Regions from separate parts of the Kitasatospora sp. NPDC041988 genome, predicted to be linked through region 3. Evidence: riboswitches for the same ligand, from Rfam matches in the RefSeq annotation. Region 3 holds a riboswitch; each other region holds the start of a gene.
The links. Region 3 has a riboswitch for cyclic di-AMP ahead of ACZ6NC_RS25830 (transglycosylase family protein). Riboswitches for the same ligand answer to the same signal wherever they lie in the genome.
Positions count from the first base shown of each region.

Region 1: linked by a shared signal. The riboswitch ahead of ACZ6NC_RS22795 (M23 family metallopeptidase) and the one ahead of ACZ6NC_RS25830 (transglycosylase family protein) in region 3 are both predicted to bind cyclic di-AMP.
Region 2: linked by a shared signal. The riboswitch ahead of ACZ6NC_RS30115 (LysM peptidoglycan-binding domain-containing protein) and the one ahead of ACZ6NC_RS25830 (transglycosylase family protein) in region 3 are both predicted to bind cyclic di-AMP.
Region 4: linked by a shared signal. The riboswitch ahead of ACZ6NC_RS07345 (M23 family metallopeptidase) and the one ahead of ACZ6NC_RS25830 (transglycosylase family protein) in region 3 are both predicted to bind cyclic di-AMP.

Region 1 is NZ_JBVJCO010000023.1:22,579-28,233, forward strand. It holds gene ACZ6NC_RS22780 (sensor domain-containing protein) at 1-4, opposite strand, end outside; gene ACZ6NC_RS22785 (GNAT family N-acetyltransferase) at 117-731, opposite strand; gene ACZ6NC_RS22790 (hypothetical protein) at 775-1,647, shown strand; gene ACZ6NC_RS22795 (M23 family metallopeptidase) at 1,711-2,571, opposite strand; cyclic di-AMP (ydaO/yuaA leader) riboswitch at 2,584-2,742, opposite strand; gene ACZ6NC_RS22800 (YiaA/YiaB family inner membrane protein) at 2,997-3,287, shown strand; gene ACZ6NC_RS22805 (alpha/beta fold hydrolase) at 3,415-4,242, shown strand; gene ACZ6NC_RS22810 (TetR/AcrR family transcriptional regulator) at 4,373-4,942, shown strand; tRNA gene ACZ6NC_RS22815 (tRNA-Ile) at 5,016-5,092, opposite strand; gene ACZ6NC_RS22820 (SpoIIE family protein phosphatase) at 5,281-5,655, shown strand, end outside.
Region 2 is NZ_JBVJCO010000036.1:85,367-91,021, reverse strand. It holds gene eno (phosphopyruvate hydratase) at 1-997, opposite strand, end outside; gene ACZ6NC_RS30115 (LysM peptidoglycan-binding domain-containing protein) at 1,245-2,153, opposite strand; cyclic di-AMP (ydaO/yuaA leader) riboswitch at 2,159-2,329, opposite strand; gene ACZ6NC_RS30110 (cytochrome P450 family protein) at 2,615-3,892, opposite strand; gene ACZ6NC_RS30105 (SDR family NAD(P)-dependent oxidoreductase) at 4,124-4,549, shown strand; gene ACZ6NC_RS30100 (nucleoside triphosphate pyrophosphohydrolase) at 4,653-5,655, opposite strand, start outside.
Region 3 is NZ_JBVJCO010000027.1:136,164-141,818, forward strand. It holds gene ACZ6NC_RS25815 (glycoside hydrolase family 13 protein) at 1-238, shown strand, start outside; gene ACZ6NC_RS25820 (LacI family DNA-binding transcriptional regulator) at 264-1,283, shown strand; gene ACZ6NC_RS25825 (hypothetical protein) at 1,343-1,543, opposite strand; gene ACZ6NC_RS25830 (transglycosylase family protein) at 1,720-3,009, opposite strand; cyclic di-AMP (ydaO/yuaA leader) riboswitch at 2,994-3,158, opposite strand; gene ACZ6NC_RS25835 (hypothetical protein) at 3,421-5,646, shown strand.
Region 4 is NZ_JBVJCO010000005.1:35,518-41,172, forward strand. It holds gene purB (adenylosuccinate lyase) at 1-220, shown strand, start outside; gene ACZ6NC_RS07340 (MFS transporter) at 278-1,831, opposite strand; cyclic di-AMP (ydaO/yuaA leader) riboswitch at 2,143-2,302, shown strand; gene ACZ6NC_RS07345 (M23 family metallopeptidase) at 2,306-3,334, shown strand; gene ACZ6NC_RS07350 (DUF2470 domain-containing protein) at 3,756-4,475, opposite strand; gene ACZ6NC_RS07355 (MFS transporter) at 4,670-5,655, shown strand, end outside.

The DNA.
Region 1 (5,655 bases), on a different contig from region 3:
TCATGGCCTGGGCCTCGGTCCTCGGGTCTGCGGCGGTGCCGGTCGGGCTGATGGCTCAACCATGTCAAACGGCGGGCCGGGCGGACATCCGGCTCCCCGGCGAGGCGGGGGTGGGGTTAACCCCCGGTCGTCCCCCGTGCTCGGCGCGGCGGCCACTCGTCGGCGAGCAGCGGCGGCCACTCGTCGGCGAGCAGGGAGTACTGGAAGGAGTCGTGCCAGGCGCCGCGCAGGTACACGTGGTGGCGCACCCGGCCCTCCTGCTGGAAGCCGGCCCGGGTGAGCACTCGGGCGGAGGCGTCGTTGGCCACGTCCACCCGGGCGGCCAGCCGGTGCAGGCCGAGCGGCCCGAACGCGAACGCGCAGAGCAGCCCGGTGATCTCGCCCGCGTAGCCGTTGCCCCAGGCGTCGGGGCGCAGCGCGTAGCCGAGGCAGGCGGAGCGGTGGCTGCCGAGGGTGAGGGCGGCGTTGCCGATCGGGGTGGCGTCGGCCGGGTCGGCCGCGTCGGCGTGCCGGGTGACGGCGAGCCGGTAGACCGTCCGTTCGTCCTGGAGGGCCTCCTCCAGGTACTGCTCGATCTGGTCGGCGCAGTCCTCGCGGTCGCGCGGCTCGAAGGGCAGGTAGCGGGTGGCCTCCGGGTCGCCGAAGATCGCGTGCAGCGCGTCGATGTCGCCCGGCGTGTGGTGGAACTCGCGGATGGCCAGGCGGGGGCCGGTGAGTCGGACGGGGACCATGTCTGCCGACCCTACCCGGGGCTTTCCGGTTACCGTACGTGACATGGAAGAAGAAGACCTGCGGCTCGCCCCGCGCACCAAGGCCGCCGACCTGCTCGCCTGGGCGGAGGCCGAGGGCCGCGCGCCGGTGGCCGAGTCCCCGCTGCGGGCGGTGCTGGCGCTGCTGGAGCTGGGCGAGAGCAGGATGCACGACGGCTGGCCGGAGCTGACCTCGGATGCCGTGGAGCAGCTGCTGTACGAGCGGCTCCACCTGTACGTCCAGCCCGCGCCGGAGCAGGACCCGCTGGCGTACGGAGAGGCGGTACGGCTGCTGATCGACCACCAGCGGGCGTCGAAGCGGCTCAACGCCAAGCGGCAGGAGCGGCTGCACGCGGAGGCCGAGTGGCAGGGCGAGGTGGCGGCCGGGCTGCTGCGCCGGGCCGACCTGGTGACCTGGCCCCGGCTGTACGCGGTGCTGCTGTGCGCGCACGACGTGGACCTCGCCGACGAGGCGGCGGTGCGGGAGTGGCTGGCGGCGTTCCGGGAGCTCGCGGAGGAGGACCGGCGGGCCGCGTTCGAGGCGCTGGCGCCGGCCGGGTGGCTGGACGAGGCGGACGAGGAGGGCTGGGGCGCGACCCGGGTGCTCTCGGTCGGGATGGCGACGGACGGTGCGCGGCGGCTGCTGGAGCAGGGCCTGATGCGGCGCAGCTACCGCAATCTGGCGGAGCTGACGGCGCTGGGGCGCCCGATGCCGGACGAGCTGGCCGGGGACTTCGGGGCGTTCGAGGAGGCGGCGGTCGAGGCGGCGCTGGACCTGTTCGGCGAGTGGACGGTGCCGGGGCTGCCGCGGCTGCTGGTGGCGGAGTTCCCGGACCTCGCGCCGGAGCCGGGTCAGGAGGAGATCGACGCGTACCTGGCGCAGCTGCCGGCGGAGTGAGACGCGGGAGGGCGCCCCGGCCGGGGCGCCCTCTCCTCGCGGTGCGTCAGGGGGTGCGGTGCGTCAGGGGGTGATGCCGCGCTGCTCGAACCAGGTCTCCGGGTCGACCGGGGCGCCGCCGCCGGGGCGGACCTCCAGGTGCAGGTGCGGGCCGGTGACGTTGCCGGTGGCGCCGACCTTGCCGAGCTGCTGGCCGGGGACGACCTTGCCGGAGCCCTTGATGATCGAGGAGAGGTGGCAGTACCAGATCTCGGTGCCGTCGGGCAGCGTCTCGACGATCCGGTAGCCGTAGGAGCCGGCCCAGCCGGCCGAGGTGACGGTGCCCTGGCCGACCGCGTAGACCGGGGTGCCGGTGTCCGCGGCGAAGTCCAGGCCGGTGTGCAGGTGGGCCCAGTACGAGGCGCTCTGGCCGTAGTGGGCGGAGAGGTTGTAGTCGCGCACCGGCAGGTTGATGGCGGCGAGCTTGGCCTTCTCGGCCTCCTCGGCGGCCCGCTTGGCCTCCTGCTGCTGGGCGGCGCGCTTGGTCTCGGCCTCCTTGGCGGCCTGGAGCCGGGCGGTCTCCTCGGCGGCGGTGCGCTGGCTGTCGGCCTGCTGCTGGATCCGGGCGGCGAGCGCGAGGCCGGGGTCGGCGCTGAGGGCGACCGGGGTCTCGTCGGGGGCCTCGACGGCGGGCGCGGCGGCCGGGGTCGCGGAGGCGAAGCCGGTGGCGCCCAGGGTGGCGGCGACGGCGGTGACGCCGAGCAGTGGCGCCGTCCCGCGGGTCTGACGCGGCATCCGGTGCCGGCTGGCCTCGGCGGCCTGCGGGGCGGCCTCGTCGGAGGGCCCGCCGTACTCGCCGGGGTGGGCGGGCGGCCACGGGTGGTCGAGCAGCTGGGTGCCGGCGGGGGAGCCGGGCAGGTGTGCCGGAGAGTGCGTCGACGCCACGGAGGCGCGCTCCTTTCCTTCCTTCGCGCCTACCGGGTTAGCTGACGGGTTCGGAGCAGGAAGGTCTCCTACGGCTGGGCCTGGGCCCGGCCGATTCACCCCAAGGAACGTGGTTCCCCGGCTCCCTGACCTGCCCGGAGGCCGGCCGGTGGGATTAGGCGACGGCGCACGGTGCCGTCTGGGTACGGCGTTGCGGACCGCGCTGCGTTATCAAACGTTAATCCTAGGAGCCCCTGATTCCAAGCCATCCGTCCGGGGCATCCGGATACAGTCCGGACACTACGTGACCTGATGGGCGTTTTGGGGCGTTTGGCGACAACTGACGACTACTGACACCACCGAACGTGATTGGACGTCAACGAACGACCCCCCATCTGAGTACTTCTACTCATGTGCGGCCTGGCCGGCACGGCCATCCTGGCGCCATGAACGCACCGATGCAGTCACGCACCACGGCCGCGTACTACGTCCAGGCCGTGCTCTCCTTCGCACTCTCCGCCAGCACCCTGGCGGTCGGGATCGCCTACCTCCCGGTGGGCGGCTGGACCCGGGCCTTCCTCGGGATCGGCCTGCTCTACACCGTCACCTCCTCGTTCACCCTGGCCAAGGTGATCCGCGACAAGCAGGAGACCAACGAGATCGTCACCCGGGTGGACCAGGCCCGCCTGGAGAAGCTGCTGGCGGAGCACGACCCGTTCAAGGTGGAGGGGGTCTGACGCCACCTCCCGACCACCCCTCGGACGCGGCTGCCGTCGACCGCTTGACGGCTAAGGCTATTAGCCTTAGCTTTATGGCTATCGGCACAACCGCCGATGACCGTTCCGGCGGACCGAGGAGGCCCCCATGCCCGGCACCACCGCCCCCACCACCCGGTACCTCGACGTCCCCGGCGGCCGGCTCGCCTACGACGACACCGAGCAGGGCGACGGCGCCCCCGTCGTCCTGCTCCCCGGGATGCTCGACAGCCGGGCCGCCTACCGCCACCTGCGCCCGCTGCTGATCGCCGCCGGCCACCGGGTGATCACGATGGACCTGCGCGGCTTCGGCGAGTCCTCGATCGCCTGGGACGACTACTCGCCGGCCGCGATCGCCACCGACGTCCTCGCCCTGCTCGACCACCTCGGCATCGAGCGCGCCGTCCTCGCCGGCAACTCGTACACCGGCGCCACCGTCGTCAAGGCCGCCGGGGACGCGCCCGAGCGGGTCGCCGGGATCGTCCTGCTGGACGCCTTCGTCGAGAACCTGCCGCCGAACGCCCTGCAGCGCGCGATGTTCGCCGTGATGGGCACGCTGCTGGTGCACTCCCCCGCGTTCTGGGGCCTCTACCACCGGAGGATGGCCTACCCCACCGCCAAGCCGGCCGACTTCGACGCGTACGTGGACGGGCTGGTCGCCGCGATGCGCACGCCCGGCCGCAAGGCCGCCACCCGCGGCCAGGTCCACGGGGACTCCGCGCCCGTCGGCTGGACCGCCGCCGTGCGGTGCCCGGCGCTGGTCGTCATGGGCAGCAAGGACCCCGACTTCCCCAAGCCGGAGCTGGTCGCCGACCGGCAGGCCGCCGCGCTGCGCGCCCGCAAGGTGATGATCGAGGACGCCGGCCACTACCCGATGGCCGACCACCCGCAGGCCACCGCCGACGCGCTGCTGCCGTTCCTCGCCGAGCTGGCCTGAGCCGCACCGGGCCGAGCCCGAGCCGAACCGGGCCTGAGCCGCACCGGGCCTGAGCCACACCGGGCCGGGCTTGCCGAGCCGGCCCGAGCCTCCCGACACCCCGGAACCGGAACCACGGAGAACCGTCCCCATGCCCCGAGTAGGACTCACCCCCGAGCAGGTCGTCGGCCACGCCCTCGCCCTCATCGACGAGCAGGGCCCCGAGGGCCTCACCCTCGCCGCCGTCGCCGTGCGGGCCAACGTGGCCACGCCCTCGCTGTACAAGCACGTCAGCGGCGGCCTTGCCGAACTGCGGCGGCTGATCGCCGTCCGGGTCACCGAGGAGCTGGCCGACCGGCTCGCCGAGGCCGCCCTCGGCCGCGGCGGGGACGACGCCGTCGCCGCCGTCCTGCGCGCCTACCACGCGTACGCCACCGAACACCCGCACCGCTACAACGCGCTCCCGCAGGCCCCGCAGCCGGACGACGACCTCACCCGGGCGGCCACGCGACTGGTCGGCGTGATCATCGCGGTGCTGCGCGAGTACGGGCTCTCCGGGTCCGAGGCCATCCACGCCGCCCGCGCCGTCCGCTCGGTGGCCCACGGCTTCGCCTCGCTCTCCATCGGCGGCGCGTTCCAGCTCGCCGAGGACCTCGGCGACACCCAGGACCGCCTGATCACCGTGCTCACCCACGGCCTCCGCGACTGGCCCGGAGCCTGAGCCGCCCAGCTGCGCGAGGAGGCGGCGGAAACGCCGAAGGGCCCGGAGCGGGATCGCTCCGGGCCCTTCGCGGTGGTGGGCCTAACAGGACTTGAACCTGTGGCCTCTTCCTTATCAGGGAAGCGCTCTAACCGTCTGAGCTATAGGCCCTCGCCGCTCGCAGATCCTACTCGACCTCCGCCCGGTGCCGCACATCCGTCCCGGCCGGTCCGCCGTGCCCCCGTCCCGGCGGAGCGTGCCGCCCACCTCACCATTCACCGGCATACGAAATAAGGTATTAAGAATTGAGTGGCCGATAAGGCACCATCCGAGAAGGCAACGGAAAGGCCGGGGATCCCATGGACCTGACCTCGCCGTGGCTTCCCCCCTCCGAGGACGAGAGCCGGACGCCGCGCAGCAGCCCCACCGCGCGCAGCGCCATGCGCTGCGTCCGCTTACTGCTCGGCTGCACCAGCGCCGCCGAACTGCTCGGCACGATCCTCGCCGAGGGCCCCGGCTGGATCACCGGTGAGGGGTCCGCGCTCTACCTGCTGGACTCCGCCGGCATGCTCCGGCTCACCGCCTCCCACGGCCTGCCCGAGTGGGCCCACGAGCGGTACAACGTGGTCGACCCGGCGAGCGACCTGCCCGCCGCGATGGCGCTCAGGCTGCGCCGGCCCTATCTGCTCAGCCCTGAGCGCACCAGCGTCGACTACCCCAACCGCAACGCCGGC
Region 2 (5,655 bases), on a different contig from region 3:
GCAGCGCGTTGGCGGTGCCGGTCTCGATGCCCTTGGCCAGGCGGGCCGGGTTGGTGACGAACAGGTCGTCGCCGACCAGCTGGACCTTGTCGCCCAGCTTGACGGTCATGGCCTTCCAGCCGTCCCAGTCCGACTCGTCCAGCGGGTCCTCGATGGAGACCAGCGGGTACGAGGCGACCAGCTCGGCGTAGTACTCGATGAGCTCGGCGGCGGTGAGCGCCTTGCCCTCGAACTGGTAGGCACCGTCCTCGTAGAACTCGGAGGCGGCGACGTCCAGCGCCAGCGCGATGTCGCGGCCGGGCACGTAGCCCGCCTTCTGGATGGCCTCGGTGATGAGGTCCAGGGCCTCGCGGTTGCTGTCCAGGTTCGGCGCGAAGCCGCCCTCGTCGCCGAGGCCGGTGGAGAGGCCGCGCTCCTTCAGGACGCCCTTGAGGGTGTGGTAGACCTCGACGCCCCAGCGGACGGCCTCGGAGAAGGACTCCGCGCCGATCGGGGCGATCATGAACTCCTGGATGTCGACGTTGGAGTCCGCGTGCGAGCCGCCGTTGAGGATGTTCATCATCGGGACCGGCAGGACGTGCGCGTTCGGGCCGCCCAGGTAGCGGAACAGCGGCAGGTCGCTGGCCTCGGAGGCGGCGTGCGCGACGGCCAGCGAGACGCCCAGGATGGCGTTGGCGCCGAGCGAGGACTTGTCCGGGGTGGCGTCCAGGTCGAGCATGGCCTGGTCGATCAGGCGCTGCTCGGTGGCGTCGTAGCCGACCAGCTCCGGGCCGATCTGCTCGATGACGGCCAGGACGGCCTTCTCGACGCCCTTGCCGAAGTAGCGGTTCTTGTCACCGTCGCGCAGCTCCAGGGCCTCGAAGGCACCGGTAGAGGCACCCGACGGGACAGCGGCACGGCCGGTGCTGCCGTCGTCGAGGCCGACCTCGACCTCGACCGTGGGGTTGCCACGCGAGTCGAGAATCTCACGGGCTACGACGACATCGATGGACGGCACGAGGCATCTCCTAGCGGAAGCAGGTTCGACTGACGGTGGGTGCTGTCGGACGAACGATTGCGGAGTCGTTACGACCAGAGCCTAACCGCACGGGCTCTCGGGGCCACGTTGACCTCGGTCCCGTCTCAGCGTGTGGCCCTACTACCCCCCGGTAGTTCACCTGGTTGCCCCATGAAAGGCGACCAGATGTGGACGAAGAGGGCCGAATCCGGCCCCCTTCGTCGAATCACCGTGAAGGCGGGGCCGCTCAGCCGAGGTTGAGCACCTGGCCGGGCAGGATCAGGTTCGGGTCGGTGCCGACGGTGCCGCGGTTGCCGTCGTACAGCGACTGCCAGCCGCCGGAGACGCCCTGGGTGGCGGCGATGCCGGCCAGCGTGTCGCCGGACTGGACGGTGTAGCCGTGGCCGGCGCGCTGCTGGGCGACCGGGGCGCTCGGCGCGGCCGGAGCGCTCTGGGCGGCGTGGGCGTCCTGGCTCGCGTCCTGGCTCGCGGCCTGGCCGGCGAACTGCTGGTAGACGCTCGGGTGGCTGGTCCAGTACCAACCGCCGTTGTTCTGGTACCAGTACACCTTGGCCTCGGCATCCCAGCCGGCGTGGCCGGAGAAGCCCGGGGCCTGGGTCTCCTGCTGCGCGTACGGCTGGGTCTGCTGCTGGGCGTGCGACTGGGCGGCGGGCTTCTGGGCCTGCTGCTGGACCGGCTGCTGCGCGGGCTTCGGCTGGGCCGGCTTCGGCGCGGCGGGCTTGGCATCCGAGGAGGCGTCGACCGAGGCCGGGGCACCGCCCTTGCTCAGGCCGGCCTTCTGCGAGCAGACCGGCCAGGCGCCCGGGCCCTGCGAGGCGAGGACCTTCTCGGCGACCGAGATCTGCTGGGCCCTGCTGGCCTGGTTGGCCTGCGGCGCGTACGAGGTGCCGCCGTACGCCTTCCACGTGCTGGAGGTGAACTGCAGACCGCCGTAGAAGCCGTTGCCCGTGTTGATGCTCCAGTTGCCGCCGCTCTCGCACTGGGCGACCGAGTCCCAGGTCGAGACGGGGGCAGCCGAGGCGCCGGTGGCGGTGAGGATCGGCATCGCGAGTCCGACGCCGGCCACGCCGGCGACGGCGATGGCCTTCTCGGTCTGGGTGCGACGACGGTGACGGCCGGTTCCAACGAACAGCATGACGAGGTCCCTCTCCGCACGCCTGCGAGGTGAGCTGTCGGGTTCGGACCGGGAGGTGGCCCGGCCGCGTCACGCGGAAAGCTTTCTGCCCGCGTGGGCGGCTTCACCCCAAGCCGTGGGGGACGGCAACAAACCTGGTTCCCCCGCCCCTGCCCAGGGTCTGGTCGGTTTCCCGTGACGCGGCGGGCAGGATTCGGCGTTCCGCGCACGAGGTCCGCAGCTGCGAACTCCACGGAGGGTAGACAGATCCTCTTACCAATCACAAGCTCATATCGCCGATATCACACAGAAATTACGGCGCGTGGTCGATCGCCCACCAACGGCGGCGGTATGTCCGGGTTGATGGTGATTCAATCCCCCAGTTGCGGCGTGTCGGAGACGCCCCATCAGTGTGTCGAGGTCTCAGACCGTGACATCTGAGACTCCGGCAGACGGTTCTGCGGCAGCTCACGGAGGGGTTGTCAGCTTGTGGCGAGCTTCTTCTCGGGACTGAATTCGACCGGAAGTTCGCGAAGTCCACGCATGATCAGGCCACCTCGCCAGCGCAGATTCTCCGGGCTTTCGGCAAGCCGCAGATCGGGCAGCCGGGTGAGCAGGGTGGCCAGCGCCGCCCGGCCCTCCAGCCTGGCCAGCGGGGCACCGATGCAGTAGTGGATGCCGTGCCCGAAGCCCAGGTGGGGGTTGTCCGTCCGGGCCAGGTCGAGGGTGTTCTCGGCGGCGAACCGCGCCGGGTCCCGGTCCGCCGCCGCGAGCACCACCAGCACCGGATCGCCGACCGGGATGTCCACTCCGCCGATGGTCAGCGGGCTGGTCGCGAACCGCCAGGTGGCCAGCTCCACCGGCCCGTCGTAGCGCAGGAGTTCCTCGATCCCGGTCTCCAGCAGGGCGCTCTCGCCGCGGGCGACCGAGTCCTGCAACAACGCCCGCTGGTCCGGGTTGCGCAGCAGCGCGTAGGTGCCGTTGCCGATCAGGTTGACGGTCGTCTCGAAGCCGGCGAAGAGGAGGATGAAGGCCATCGCCGCGGCCTCGTTCTCGGTGAGGTGCTCGCCGTGGTCGCTGGCCCGGATCAGGCCGGAGATCAGGTCGTCGCCGAGGTCCGCCCGCTTGCGGTGGATCAGCTCCGCCAGGTACGCGCGAATCCGCTTGACCGCCCGCCCCACGCCGCCGCGCTGCCCCCCGCCCTGGCCCGGCCTGGTGTGGCGCACCATCATGCCCGCCCAGTCACGGAAGTCGTCCTGGTCCTCGGCCGGCACGCCGAGCAGGTCGCAGATCGCGTAGATGGGGAGGGGGAAGGCGAACTCGTGGATCAGGTCGGCGCTGCCGCGCTCCGCGAAACCGTCGATCAGCCGGTCGGTGAGCTGCTGCACCCGCGGCTCGAACTCGGCCACCCGGCGGGGCGTGAACGCCTTCGACACCAGGCGCCGCAGCCGGGTGTGGTCCGGCGGGTCGATGTTCAGCAGATGCGTCATCAGGTCGGCCTGGCGTTCGCCCGGGATGCCGACCCTGCCGGTGCGGTGGGCCTGCTCGCTGTGGTGGACCGGATTCTTGGAGAGCCGGCCGTCGGCGAGCGCCTGCCGGGCATCCGCGTACCTGGTCACCAGCCACGCCTCCACCCCGCTCGGCAGGGTGGTGCGGTGCACCGGCTCGTGCTCCCGCAGCCACGCGTACGCCGGGTACGGGTCGGCGGCGAAGTCCCAGGTGAAGAGCGGCGGGCGGGCGGAATCGGGCTGAACTGGCATGCGTCGACGGTATCCGGTGGGGATCGGCGAGGTTCCCCTGCCGGGCCGGTCGGCCACCGGGCCGCGGCGGGGCGGTTCCCGGCCCGCACTCGGCGGGTTCTCGGCGTGGCAGGCGTGAGCCTGGTCACCTGAGGGGTAATCCCTGTTGCGGAGGGTCAGGACAAGCCTACGATCCTCCGCAAAGCAACACGTGGGCGCCGGTGCGGAGCCGCCCACAGGGAGGAGCGCACCATGCGGGTCACCGGGGCAGTCGTGGTCATCGCCGTACTCGACGGCGGGTCGGGTGCCGATCTCGCACGCCGCTTCACCGCCGCCGGCGCCGTCGGCGTGCTCGTCGCCGACCAGCGGGAAGGCATCGCCGAGGACCTCGCCGCCGAGCTCGACCGGCCGGGCTGCCCGGTCGTCGGCGTCTGCGGCGACATCCGCCGGCCCAGCGACGTCGCCGCCCTGGTCGACACCGCCGAGAAGCACCTCGGACCGATCGACCTGTTCTGCGTGGCCGGCCCGGACGGCGAGCGGATCGTCTCCCTCGCCGAGCTGCCCGACCACCTCGACCTGGAGCGGCTCGCCGAGCTCCTCGCGCTGGTCGGCGAGGCCATCGGCGAGGTCGTGATACCGCAGCAGCGCCGGCCGGTGGAGGACGTGGCGACGGTCTGACCCGACCGGCCCCGGGAAGGGAGTCGGGGCCGCCCGGGGTCGCCCGGGTTGGTCCGGGGGTCGCCCCGGGACTGGTGCGGCGTTCGCCCGGGCCGGTCCGGCCTCAGTCCTTCGGCTTGAGCCCCTCGGCGCCGCGGACGGCGTCCCGGTACTCGCGCGCGGCCGCCCGCAGCGCGGCGTCCACGTCCACCCCCGCGTCGTGCGCCCGCTGCGCCACGGCGAGCAGCAGCCTGCCCGCCGACTCCGCGGTGAGCTCCGCCGGCAGCTCGTACGGCGCGTCCGGCACGCCCGCCACCCCGGACCGGCGCACCCGCGACACCAGCTTCGCCGCGTACGCCAGCGACGGCAGCCCGGCCGGCACACCGTCCAGCACCGACTCGCGATCCGACTTCTCGGCCGCCTTCAGCGCCTCCCAGTTCGCCTCCACCTCGGCGGCGCCCTCGGCCTCGGTGTCCCCGAACACGTGCGGGTGGCGGTACATCAGCTTCTCGACGATGTCCCCCGCCACGTCGTCGATCGAGAAGGCGTCGGTGGGGTGCTCCTCGGCGATCCGCGAGTGGAAGAAGACCTGGAGCAGGACGTCGCCCAGCTCCTCGCGGAGCGTCTCGCGGTCCCCCTCCTCGATCGCCTCGACCAGCTCGAACGCCTCCTCGACCAGGTACTTCACCAGGCTGGCATGGGTCTGCTCGGCATCCCAGGGGCAGCCGCCGGGCGAGCGCAGGCGGTCCATCACCGAGACCAGGTCCAGCAGGCGCGCACCCGGCAGGTCGTACGAGCCCGGCAGCACCTCGATCTCGGGCACCTCGCCCGCGTGCTCCACCGCGAGGCGCGCCAGCGCGTCGGTCAGCCCGGGGTCGCCGTCCGGGCTGCCCAGCCAGACCGTCGGGCCCGCCCCGGCCGGCTGCTCGGCCGGCAGCTCGGTCAGCAGGCGCGCCAGCGCCGGCGCCGAACCGGGCGGCACGACCTCCACCTCGACCCCGGCCTGCCGCACCGCCGCCAGCTGCGGATTCCCGGCGTCCCCCGCCAGCACCCGCCCCGCCGACCGCAAGGCCTCCCACGCCGGCCACGCCAGCAGACCGGGGGCCACCCGGTGGGTGGTGGTGAGC
Region 3 (5,655 bases):
GCTGGCCGTCCGCCGCGCACAGGCCGACCTCGGCGCCGGCACCGGCGTGGAGTGGCTGGACAGCCCCGAGGGCACCCTGGCGTTCCGCCGCGGCTCCTTCGTCTGCACCGTCAACACCACCGCCGAGCCGGTCCGGATACCGGCCCCCGGCCGACTGCTGCTCTCCTCCGCGGACGCCGTGGTGGACGGCGGAGAGACGGTGCTCGCTCCGGACAGCACCGACTGGTGGGCGGTCTGACGTGGTTGCAATAGGCTCTGGGACCGTGACTACGGCGCGACTCTCAGACATCGCGGCGCAGGCGGGGGTCAGCGAAGCCACCGTCTCCCGCGTACTCAACGGCAAGGCGAACGTCTCCGCCACCACCCGGCAGACCGTGCTGGCGGCGCTGGACGTACTCGGCTACGAGCGGCCGACCCGGCTGCGCCAGCGCAGCGCGGGCCTGATCGGGCTGATCACCCCGGAACTGAGCAACCCGATCTTCCCCGCGCTCGCGCAGGTGATCGAGCAGGTGCTGAGCCGGCACGGCTTCACGCCGGTGCTCTGCACCCAGACGCCCGGAGGCTCCACCGAGGACGAACTGGTGGAGATGCTGGTCGACCGGGGCGTGGCGGGCATCGTCTTCGTCTCCGGCCTGCACGCGGACACCACCGCCGACCACGACCGGTACGCCAGGCTGACCGGCCGGCAGGTGCCGTTCGTACTGATCAACGGCTTCAGCGAGAAGATCGACGCGCCGTTCATCTCGCCGGACGACCGGGCCGCGATGTGGATGGCCGTCCAGCACCTGGCCGAACTCGGCCACGAGCGGATCGGCCTGGCCGTCGGGCAGCGCCGGTACGTGCCGGTGCTGCGGAAGATCGAGGGCTTCACCGCGGCCATGCGCGAGGTGCTCGGCAAGACGCAGGAGGAGGCCGAGGCGCTGGTCCACCACACGCTGTTCAGCGTGGAGGGCGGGCACGCGGCGGCCGGCGCGCTGCTCGACAAGGGCTGCACGGCGATCGTCTGCGGCAGCGACATGATGGCGCTCGGCGCGATACGCGCGGTGCGCCAGCGCGGGCTCTCGGTGCCGCACGACGTCTCGGTGGTCGGCTTCGACGACTCGCCGTTGATAGCGTTCACCGAGCCGCCGCTGACCACCATCCGCCAGCCGGTCGAGGCGATGGCCACCGCGGCCGTCGACGCCCTGCTGGAGGAGGTGGGCGGGAACGCCGCCCAGCGCGGGGAGTTCATGTTCCAGCCGGAGCTGGTGATGCGCGGCTCCACGGGCGCCGGCGCCCGCTGAACGACGACGACCGGGGCCCGGAGAGCAATCCGCTCTCCGGGCCCCGGTCGTTGCGTCGTTCAGCCCTCCTGGGCGGTCGGGCGGTCCGGGCTGACCCGCCGGCCGTCGGCGGCGTCGCCGGTCCTGGTCTCCGTGCGCCGGCCCCGGGCCAGGTAGTCGCGCAGGACCAGCTCGACGGCGTCCTGCGGGTTCCTGGTGCCGGCGAGCATCATCACGTCGATGGCGAGATTGGCGTCGAGCGTGACGGTGACCTGGGCCATGGAGACTCCTTCTCGGGTGCGAAGCAGCAGCATGCCCGCTGCGCGCTGATTCCACCACGGCCTCCGCCGTCCCGCTCGCCGCCGTGGGGAGGGCAGGCCGAAGCCCCCGGGGGGAGCGACCAGACTCTCCCCGGGGGCTTCGGCGTACCGGTGTCGGCTCGGGAGCCGCTTGTGGGTCAGACCCGGCCGGCGAAGTCCGGGGCCCAGTTGGCGATGGTCTGGGTGCGCACGCCCGCGCTCGGGTTGGCGGCCTCGACGTACTTGCCGTCGCCGATGTAGATCGCGACGTGGTACACGCCGGAGTCCTGGCCGTTGTTGGACCAGAACAGCAGGTCGCCCGGCTTGAGGGCGTCCAGCGAGACGTGGGTGGAGGCGGCGGCCTGGTCGGCGGCGACGCGCGGGACGGAGATGCCCGCGGCGCGCAGCGCGGCCTGGGTCAGGCCGGAGCAGTCCCAGCCGCCGTTGCCGGTGCCGCCGTAGACGTACGCCTGGCCGACCTTCGACTCGGCGAAGGCGACCGCGGCGGCCATGCTGCCGGTGGCGGCCTGGGCGGGCGCCTGGGTCTGGGCCTGGGCGGCCGGCTTGGCGGCCTGGGTCTGCGCGGCCGGCTTGGCGGCGGCGGTGCCGGCGGCGGCCTGGCCGGAGTTGCCGGAGGACCGGTTGAACCAGTCGAAGTTCTTGCCGGACTCGTCCGAGGCCTGGTCCTTGGCGCGGTCACCGAAGGTCAGGTGCTGGCCCGGGTAGATGACGTGCGGGCCGTCGGCCAGGGTGGAGCGGTTGAGCTCGTACAGCCGCTCCCAGCCGCCCTGGACGTGGTTCTTGTCGGCGATCGAGGAGAGCCAGTCGCCGGCGACCACGGTGTAGTCGTCGGCCTTGTCCTGCCACTTCTGCGACCAGTTCTGGTCGCCCTGCGGCTTGGCGGAGTCGGTGGAGGCCGGGGCCCGGTCGGCCTTCGGCGCGGCCGGCTTGGCGGCGGCCTGGGGCTGCGCCTGGGTGGCCGGCTTGGCGGCCGGGGCCGGGGTCTGCGCGGCGGGCTTGGCGGCGGTGGTGGTGTCGACGGCGGCGGGGGTGCCGCCCTTGGTCAGACCGGCCTGGACGGAGCAGACGGGCCAGGCGCCGGGGCCCTGGACGGCGAGCACCTTCTCGGCGATCGCGATCTGCTGGTCCTTGGTGGCGAGGTCGGCGCGGGCCGCGTACGCGGTGCCACCGAACTCGGCCCAGGTGCTGTTGGTGAACTGGAGGCCGCCGTAGAAGCCGTTGCCGGTGTTGATGCTCCAGTTGCCGGTGCTCTCGCACTGGGCGACCTTGTCCCAGGTGGCGACGGAGGCGGCGGAGGCGGTGCCGGAGGTCAGGCAGGGGACGGTGAGGCCGATGCCGACGACGCCGAGGGTGGCGATCGCGCGACGGGTACGGCCGGACAGGCGGGTGCCGTTGGTGGGCAGCATGAAGATGCGGTCCTCTCCCACGCCTGCGAGGTGAGCTGTCGGATTCGGGCTGGAGTTGCCCGGCCGCGCTGTGGACGCGGCTTCACCCCTAGCCCTGAACCGGTACGCGGACCGGTCCGGGGCGACTTACCTGTGGTTCCCCCGCTCCTGCCGTGGTGCGTTTTCTAGCTGCCAGCGCACCCGACGGCAGGACTCGGCGTTGCGGATGAGCTGGGTCCGTGTGGCCACGAACGGGGAGCACGTTAAGCAGACTTAAGTTCAAACCGCAAACATGTGTGACGCTCGTCACGGTTTGCGGGAGGGGTGTCGGATGGCTGTCCACCATGATCAGAAATGACCGTTTTCGCGCAACGCCCGTCGGGGTCAACGCAACTGCCTATGCTTCAGAGGGTCAGGACTGACGCAGCCGTCTGGGGGGAGGGCTACGCAACGATGGCCATGGACGAGGAGCCGGACGCGAGCCGTCCGGCGGAAGAGCGCCGCCGGGTGTACCGCCGGGCAAAACGCCGCAGACCGGACATCCCGCCCGCCGATCCGCGAACTCCCGTACGCCGCCGGACGATGCTGCGCTGGCTCGCCGTCGGCACGGTGTTCGCGGCGGTCAGCGGCGAGGAGGTCCTGCGCCGCTCGCTGGGCGGCCCGGCCGAACCCGTCGCGGCCGCCGGCGGCTCCGCCGCGGCCGGGACCGACCCGGACGCGGCGGGGATGGGCCACGGCGCGCCGCCGCCCGCCGGCACCCCGGACGGCACCCCCGCCGCACCCGGGCAGCCCGCCGCGGCGCCCACCGTCGACCAGGGCGGCCGCCGCTGGTCCGACCCGGCCGGCTGGGGCGGCAAGGTGCCCGGCCCGCAGAGCGCCGTCCGGATCACCGACAAGGTGCTGCTCGACACCGACGCCACCGTCGCCTCGCTGCTGGTCGAGCCGTCAGGCGCGCTGACCTTCGCCGCCGACCGCACCGTCACCCTCGCCTCGGCGGGCAACGTGGAGGTCCGCGGCACCCTCGCCCTCGCCCCCGACGGCGCCGCCGTGCACACCCTGCGCTTCCCGGCCGTCGACGAGAAGCGGTTCCAGGGCGACGGCATGAAGGTGGTCGACACCGACGTCGGACTCTGGGTCACCGGCGCCGGGTACCTGCGGCTGGACGGCGCCGCCAGGACCGCCTGGGTCCGCGCCGCCGGCGAGCTGCGGGCCGGCGACACCAGCCTCACCCTGGCCGCCCCGCCCGCCGGTTGGCAGCCCGGCGACGAACTGGCCGTCACCCCGACCGGCCCGCCGGACGAGGAGGGCTTCTCCGCCCGCTACGACCTCGTCTCCGTCCGGTCCGTCAGCGGATCCACCGTCACCCTGGCGGCACCGCTCAAGTACGCCCACCCGCGGGTGGCGGCCGGAGGGGGCGTCACCGTCGGCGCCGAGGTGCTCAACCTGACCCGCAGCGTCCGGGTCGAGGGCACCACCAAGGGCCGGGCGCACGTCCACGTCACCAGCTCCCGCCGGGCCGACGTCCGGCACGCAGCCCTGCGCTGGGTCGGCCCGCGCGCCGAGACCAAGGAGACCTGGAAGGGCCCGGACGGCGCCGTCCCGGTCACCGCCCCCGTCCTCGGCCGGTACGGGCTCCACTTCCACCTGCTCGGGGACGCCACCCGCGGCACCGTGGTCGAGGGTGTGGTGGTCCGCGACGCCGGCAACCACGCGTACGTCCCGCACGCCAGCCACGGCATCACCTTCCGCAGCTGCATCAGCCACGACACCTGGGAGGACGCCTACTGGTGGGACGGCCCGCTGGACACCCGCACCCCGCAGCAGCCGTCCGACGACATCGTCTACGAGTCCTGCGTCGCCTCCCGCACCGTGCTGGAGCCCAATCCGCGCGCCTACCGGCTCACCGGCTTCAACCTGGGCGCCGGCACCGGCGGCAAGGCGCTGGACTGCGTGGCCGTCGGCGTCCAGGGCGCCAACGGGGCGTCCGGCTTCGAGTGGCCGGAGAACAGCGAGGGGGTCTGGACCTTCCAGCGTTGCCTGGCCCACAACAACCTGCAGGACGGGATCTTCGTCTGGTTGAACGCCCAGCACCATCACGTGGTCACCGAGTTCGCGGCCTACCACAACGGTGGCTGGGGCATCGAGCACGGCGCCTACCTCAACGACTTCGACTACACCGCCAGCGTGCTGTACGGCAACGCCGCCGGGGGAGTGGAGCTGCACTCGCTCGGCCGGGAGAAGGGCAGCCTGTTCGACGGGCTGCTGATCGACGCCGCCGGGCAGAGCGACTTCGCGGTCGCCACCGCCCACCACGAACTCGCCGGGGAGTCCGTCACCTTCAGCCGCAGCCGGTTCACCGGTTACCGGCGGGCCGGGGTCGCCTTCCGGGCCACCTCCGATGGCAAGCCGGACGACATCCTGGTGCTGGACTGCGAGTTCGGCGGCAACGAGCTCTGGGTCGACCCGGAGTCCGGGCCGCCCAAGAGCATCCTGCTGCGCCGGGCCGGGCAGGCCGAGGTGCTCCAGGTGCGCAAGGCGGACGCCGGCGGCACCGCACAGCCGCAGTGGAACGCGAGCAGCGCGCCGGTGGCCGCCTTCGCCGCACAGGCCCGGCCGGTGCAGCTGCCCGCGCTGGGCCTCAAGGACGCCGCCGCGCCCACGAGCCGGGTGGGCGGCTGACCGGACGGC
Region 4 (5,655 bases), on a different contig from region 3:
GGCGATGCGGGCCGGCGCCCGGGAGAACGAGCTGCTGGACCGGCTCGCCGACGACGAGCGGATGCCGCTGGACCGGGCCGCGCTGGACGCGCTGCTGGCCGACCGGCTCTCCTTCACCGGCGCGGCCGGTGCGCAGGTCGCCGAGGTCGTCCGCCAGGTCGAGGCCGTTGCGGCCGCCTACCCGGAGGCCGCCAAGTACGCTCCCGGCGACATCCTCTGACGGTTCCTCGGGCGACTGCTCAGACGACTCCCAGGCATACGAGGGCTCCGCTGCCGGTCAGGTGGCGGGGCCCTCGGGCGTTCCGGGGGCCCGCGGGGCGGACGTCGTTCCAGAGGCGGTTCCGGCGGGGAGGTGGCCCGGGTCGAGCGGCGGGCCGTTGGTGCCGCAGGAGTAGCGGCAGTCCGGCTCGGCCACCGGGTGGTCCTCGGCGGCGAGGACGTTGCCCCGGACGGTCGTGAACGCGATGAGTCCGCCCGTGACCAGCAGCCCGGCGCAGATCAGCATCGCCGTCCGGAAGGCGGAGTCCACCGAGGACGGCACCTGGTAGGCGTCGCCGCTGAGCCCGGCGAGTGCGGGCAGCGCGGCGACCGCGAGCAGACCGGCCGCGCGGGCGGCGGCGTTGTTGACGCCGCTGGCGATGCCCGCGTGCCGGACCTCCACCGCCGCCAGCACGGTCGCGGTCAGCGGTGCGACCAGCAGCACCATCCCGCAGCCCATCACGGTGACGGCCGGCAGCACGTCCGTCCAGTACGAGGCCCCCGCGCCGATCCGCAGCATCAGCAGGACGCCGACCGCGCAGAGCAGCGGGCCCACGGTGAGCGGCAGCCGTGGGCCGATCCGCTTGCCGAGCCGGCCGGCCCGGGCGGAGAACGCCAGCATCAGCACGGTGATCGGCACCAGGGCCAGCCCGGAGACCAGCGGGGAGAAACCGGAGACGATCTGCAGCTGCACGACCAGCAGGAAGAACACCCCGCTGAAGGCGGCGTAGACGCAGAGGGTGACCAGGTTCACCGCGGTGAACAGCCGGGAGGAGAAGAGGCCGAGCGGCAGCATCGGCTCCTGGGTGCGGCGCTCGACCACGATGAAGGCCGCGCCCAGCAGCAGCCCGGCCGCGCCGGTCAGCCAGACCCCGGGGGTCAGCCCGTCGCCGGCCGCGGTCAGGGCATAGGTGACGGAGCCCAGGGCCAGCGCGGCCAGCGCCGCGCCGAGCACGTCGAACCGGCCGGTCGCGCTCTCGTCCCGGCTCTCCGGCACGTGCCGGGAGGCCACGGCCACGACCACCACGGCCAGCGGGACGTTCAGCAGGAAGATCCACCGCCAGCCGGGGCCGTCCACCAGCCAGCCGCCGAGGAAGGGGCCGACCGCGGCCGCCACCCCACCCAGGCCCGACCAGAGGCCGACCGCCGCCGAGCGGTCGTCCGGGTGGTAGACGGCCTGAAGCATCGCCAGTGAGCCGGGGGTGAGCAGCGCCCCGCCGATGCCCTGGACCGCGCGGGCGGCGATCAGCACCTCGATGGTGGGCGCGGCGGCACACGCGGCCGAGGCGACGGCGAACCAGATCACGCCGAGCAGGAAGACCCGGCGCCGGCCGTAGCGGTCCCCGAGCGCGCCGCCGAGCAGGATCAGCCCGGCCAGGGTGAGCAGATAGGCGTTGAGCGTCCACTGCAGGGCGGCGAGCGGGGCGCCGAGATCGGTGCCGATCCGGGGCAGGGCGACGTTCACCACCGTGCTGTCGAGCATCGCCATGCTGGAGCCGAGCACCGTCGCCAGTAGTACCCAGCGGCCCTGCGCGGTGCCCAGACGCAGGGTGCCGGCCTCGGAGGTGGTCACGGCCTGATCGTCCGCCCCCGGGGGGCGACGTGACAAGGCTCACCGGGGGTGTGTCGGCGAATGGCTTTCCGTAGCCGATCACATGCGGACGGGCACCGAAATCGGCGGAGCGTCGTGGATCAGTGGCGCGCGGTGAATCGATTGTGCACATACTGTGCAGCCGATCATTCGGAGTGTCACCGTCTTCCCGGCTTTTGTTTCCGGTTCAAGAGATCGACATTGCTTCACCCGGATGGATGGGTTTTAGTTCAGCGACCGCCCGGCGTTGGCCCGGGTGGCCACCGGGTGGAACGCCTAGTCCTGCCGCTGCCCGGTGGTACGAACTGAACTCTGTTCGGCAGGAGCGGGGGACCCAAAGGTAAGTCGCCGGACCGGAATTCACGGTCCGGCTTGGGGTGAAGCCGCACATGCGGCCGGGCAACTCCAGCCCGAACCCGACAGCTCACCTCGCAGGCGTCGGAGAGGAAATTCCCCATGCCCGCACATGCTCGTCGTATCGCCCTGCCCCGCGCCGCCCGCATCGGCATCGCCACCGCCGTCACCGGCGCCGCGTTCGCCCTTCCGCTGGTGACCACCATCAGCGCGCAGGCCCACACCGCCCCGGCCGCGAAGCCCGCGCAGACCAGCACCTGGACCGGCGCCACCAGCGTCGACGCCGCCCCGGCCGCCGCCGCGCAGCCGGCCGCCGAGGCCGCCAAGCCGGCCGCCGCCCCGGCCGAGGAGAGCTACAAGGTCGTCGGCGGGGACTCCCTGTCGAAGATCGCCAACGCCAAGCAGGTCGAGGGTGGCTGGCAGGCGCTGTACGACCACAACCGCTCGGTCGTCGGCAGCAACCCGAACCTGATCTTCCCGGGCCAGCAGCTCGCGCTGGGCACCAAGGCCGCCGCCGCTCCGGCCGCCGCCGAGGCCGCCAAGCCGGCCGCCCCCGCCAAGTCCGCCTCGCAGGACTCCGCGAAGCCGGCCGCCCACGCCGCCGCCCCGAAGCCGGTCCAGGCCGCGAAGCCCGCGCAGGCCCCGGCCACCAAGCCGGCGCCCGCCGCTGCCAAGCCGGCCGCCCCGGCCACCACCCCGGCCCCGGCCGCGGTGGCCAGCACCTCCGGTTACGTCGCCCCCCTCGCCAACCCGAAGCTCGGCACCGCCTACGGCGTGGCCGGCTCGATGTGGGCCTCGGGCCACCACACCGGTGCCGACTTCGTCGCCTCCACCGGCACCCCGCTGCGCGCCATTGCGGCCGGCACCGTGGTGAAGGCCGGCAACGGCGGCGCCTACGGCAACGAGGTCGAGATCAAGCTCGCCGACGGCAAGTACGCCCAGTACGCGCACCTGTCCTCGATCGGCGTGAAGATCGGTCAGACCGTCACCGTCGGCCAGCAGATCGGCCTCTCCGGTGCGACCGGCAACGTGACCGGCCCGCACCTGCACTTCGAGATCCGCACCGGCTCGGAGTACGGCTCGGACATCGACCCGATCGCCTACCTGCGGGCGCACGGCGTCTCCATCTGACCTTCGGGCAGAGACCACCGCAAGGTGCGGGGCGTACGACCTCCCGGGATGGTCATGTCGGGTGACCGCTCGACCGGGTGATCGCCGCACCTCCGGCGGAACAACGGGCGCGGGACACGCCCAGGCCGGCCCGGCTCGCGAAGCTACTTCGCGAGCCGGGCCGGCCGCTGTTGTTTCCGGGAGGGTCTCCGGTCCGATTTCCGGCCGGGTTTCCGGTCCGGTGCCGGCCGGGTTTCCGGCGGTTTCCGGCGGTTTTCGGCGGTCTTCGGACCGGCGTCGGGGATGGGCGGTGGCCGGGTATTCCGGACCGGGGTCACGGCCGTTTTCGTTCGACTGATCAGGTCGCCGATTCCCGTGGCAGCCTGATCGGCCGTCAGGTTGGTGTGGCCCGAAGGTCAGTTCGTGCTGCCCGTCCGTCCGGTCAGAACCGGTGGGCGGGCAGTCCGCTGTGGGCGGCGGTCAGCAGCTGGTGCACCCGGTGGCCGAACTCGTCGGCGTCGTGAGCGGGTTCGGGGAAGACCAGACGGACATCGCGGTGGCCGTGCGGGTGGTCCAGGCGGAGCACCAGGCCGTACCGGTCGAGCGCGAGCGGGCGGATCTCCGGTCGCCCGGTGAGGAGGTGGGGGTCGATCAGCCGGGTGAGCACGGCGAGCGCGTCGGGGTGGTCGTCGGCGAGGTGGGTGAGCAGGCCGGCCTCGTACGGAGCGAGCGGGTCGGGTGTGGCGAGGGCGAGATCGGCGCCGGTGAGCGCGCTGGTGCCGTACGGGGTGGCGAGGACGGCGTGGGCGACGTCCAGGTGCAGGTGGACACTGATGCCGTCGTCGGCGAGGTGGGCGAGGTGGAGCCGGCCGGCCAGGGTGAGGCGGCCGCGGACCCGGTCGCGGACGGCGACCGGCGCGATGTCGGTGAGGTCCAGGGCGACGGCGAGACCGTCCGGTTCGCCGGTCACGGCGAGGGTGAGCGGCGAGTCGAGCGGTGCGCTCAGGCGCAGCCGGGAGCCGTGCACCACGACCGGGGTGTCGAGGTCGTGATGCTCGCCGCAGGCGCGGATCACCACCGAGGAGGTGGCGCCGAGCAGGCTGCAGACCCGTTCGGCGGCGGTGGGTTCGGACACCTCGACGTCGGTGGGGCTGGGGCTCATGGCGACCTCCGGTTGGTTAGGTGAGCCTAACCTAATGAGTTTGCCAGGCGAGGGCAAGGCGGGCGGGGTGGCTTCGAGGTGAGTGTGCATGCAGGGATAGGCCGCGCTTGCAAGTACCCGGCGAACGGCCGTATTGTCGACGCTGGTAGTTGCACACGCAATGTTCTTTGCATGCTCCGGAAAGCGGTTCCCTCATGCCCCTCGCGCTCCTGGCGCTGGCGATCAGTGCCTTCGGCATCGGTACCACCGAGTTCGTGATCATGGGCCTGCTGCCCGAGGTCGCCGGCGACTTCTCGGTCTCCATCCCCACCGCCGGCCTGCTCATCTCCGGCTACGCGCTCGGCGTGGTGGTCGGCGGGCCGCTGCTCACCGTCCTCGGCACGCGCGTTCCCCGCAAGGGGATGCTGCTGATGCTGATGGGCCTGTTCATCGCCGGCAACCTGGTCTCCGCCGTCGCCCCCGCCTTCGGGCTGCTGCTCGTCGGCCGGGTGCTCGCGGCCTTCGCGCACGGTGCCTTCTTCGGCATCGGCTCGGTGGTCGCCGCCGACCTGGTCGCCCCGCACAAGCGGGCCGGCGCCATCGCCCTGATGTTCACCGGGCTCACCGCCGCCAACGTGCTCGGTGTCCCGATGGGCACCCTGCTCGGCCAGCACTTCGGCTGGCGCTCCACCTTCTACGTGGTCGCGGGGCTCGGCGCGATCGGCTTCGCCGGGATCGCCGCGCTGGTGCCCGTCCAGCCGCGCGCCGAGGACACCCGGCTCGGCCCCGAACTGGCCGTCTTCCGCAAGCCGCAGATCTGGCTAGCGCTCAGCATGACGGTGCTCGGCTGGGGCGGCATCTTCGCGATGTTCACCTACATCACGCCGATGATGACCGAGATGGCGGGCTTCGCCGACTCCAGCGTCACCTGGCTGCTCTTCCTGTTCGGCGTCGGCCTCTTCATCGGCAACCTGCTCGGCGGCTGGTTCGCCGACCGCGCGCTGATGCGCAGCCTGTACGTGATCCTCGCGGTGCTGGCGGTGCTGCTCTTCGCCTTCACCTTCGCCGCGCACAGCAAGGTGGGCGCGATCGTGGCCATCCCGCTGATCGGGGTGTTCGGCTTCGCGACCGTCGCGCCGCTGCAGAAGCGGGTGATGGACCAGGCAGCGGGCGCGCCCACGCTGGCCTCGGCGGCCAACAT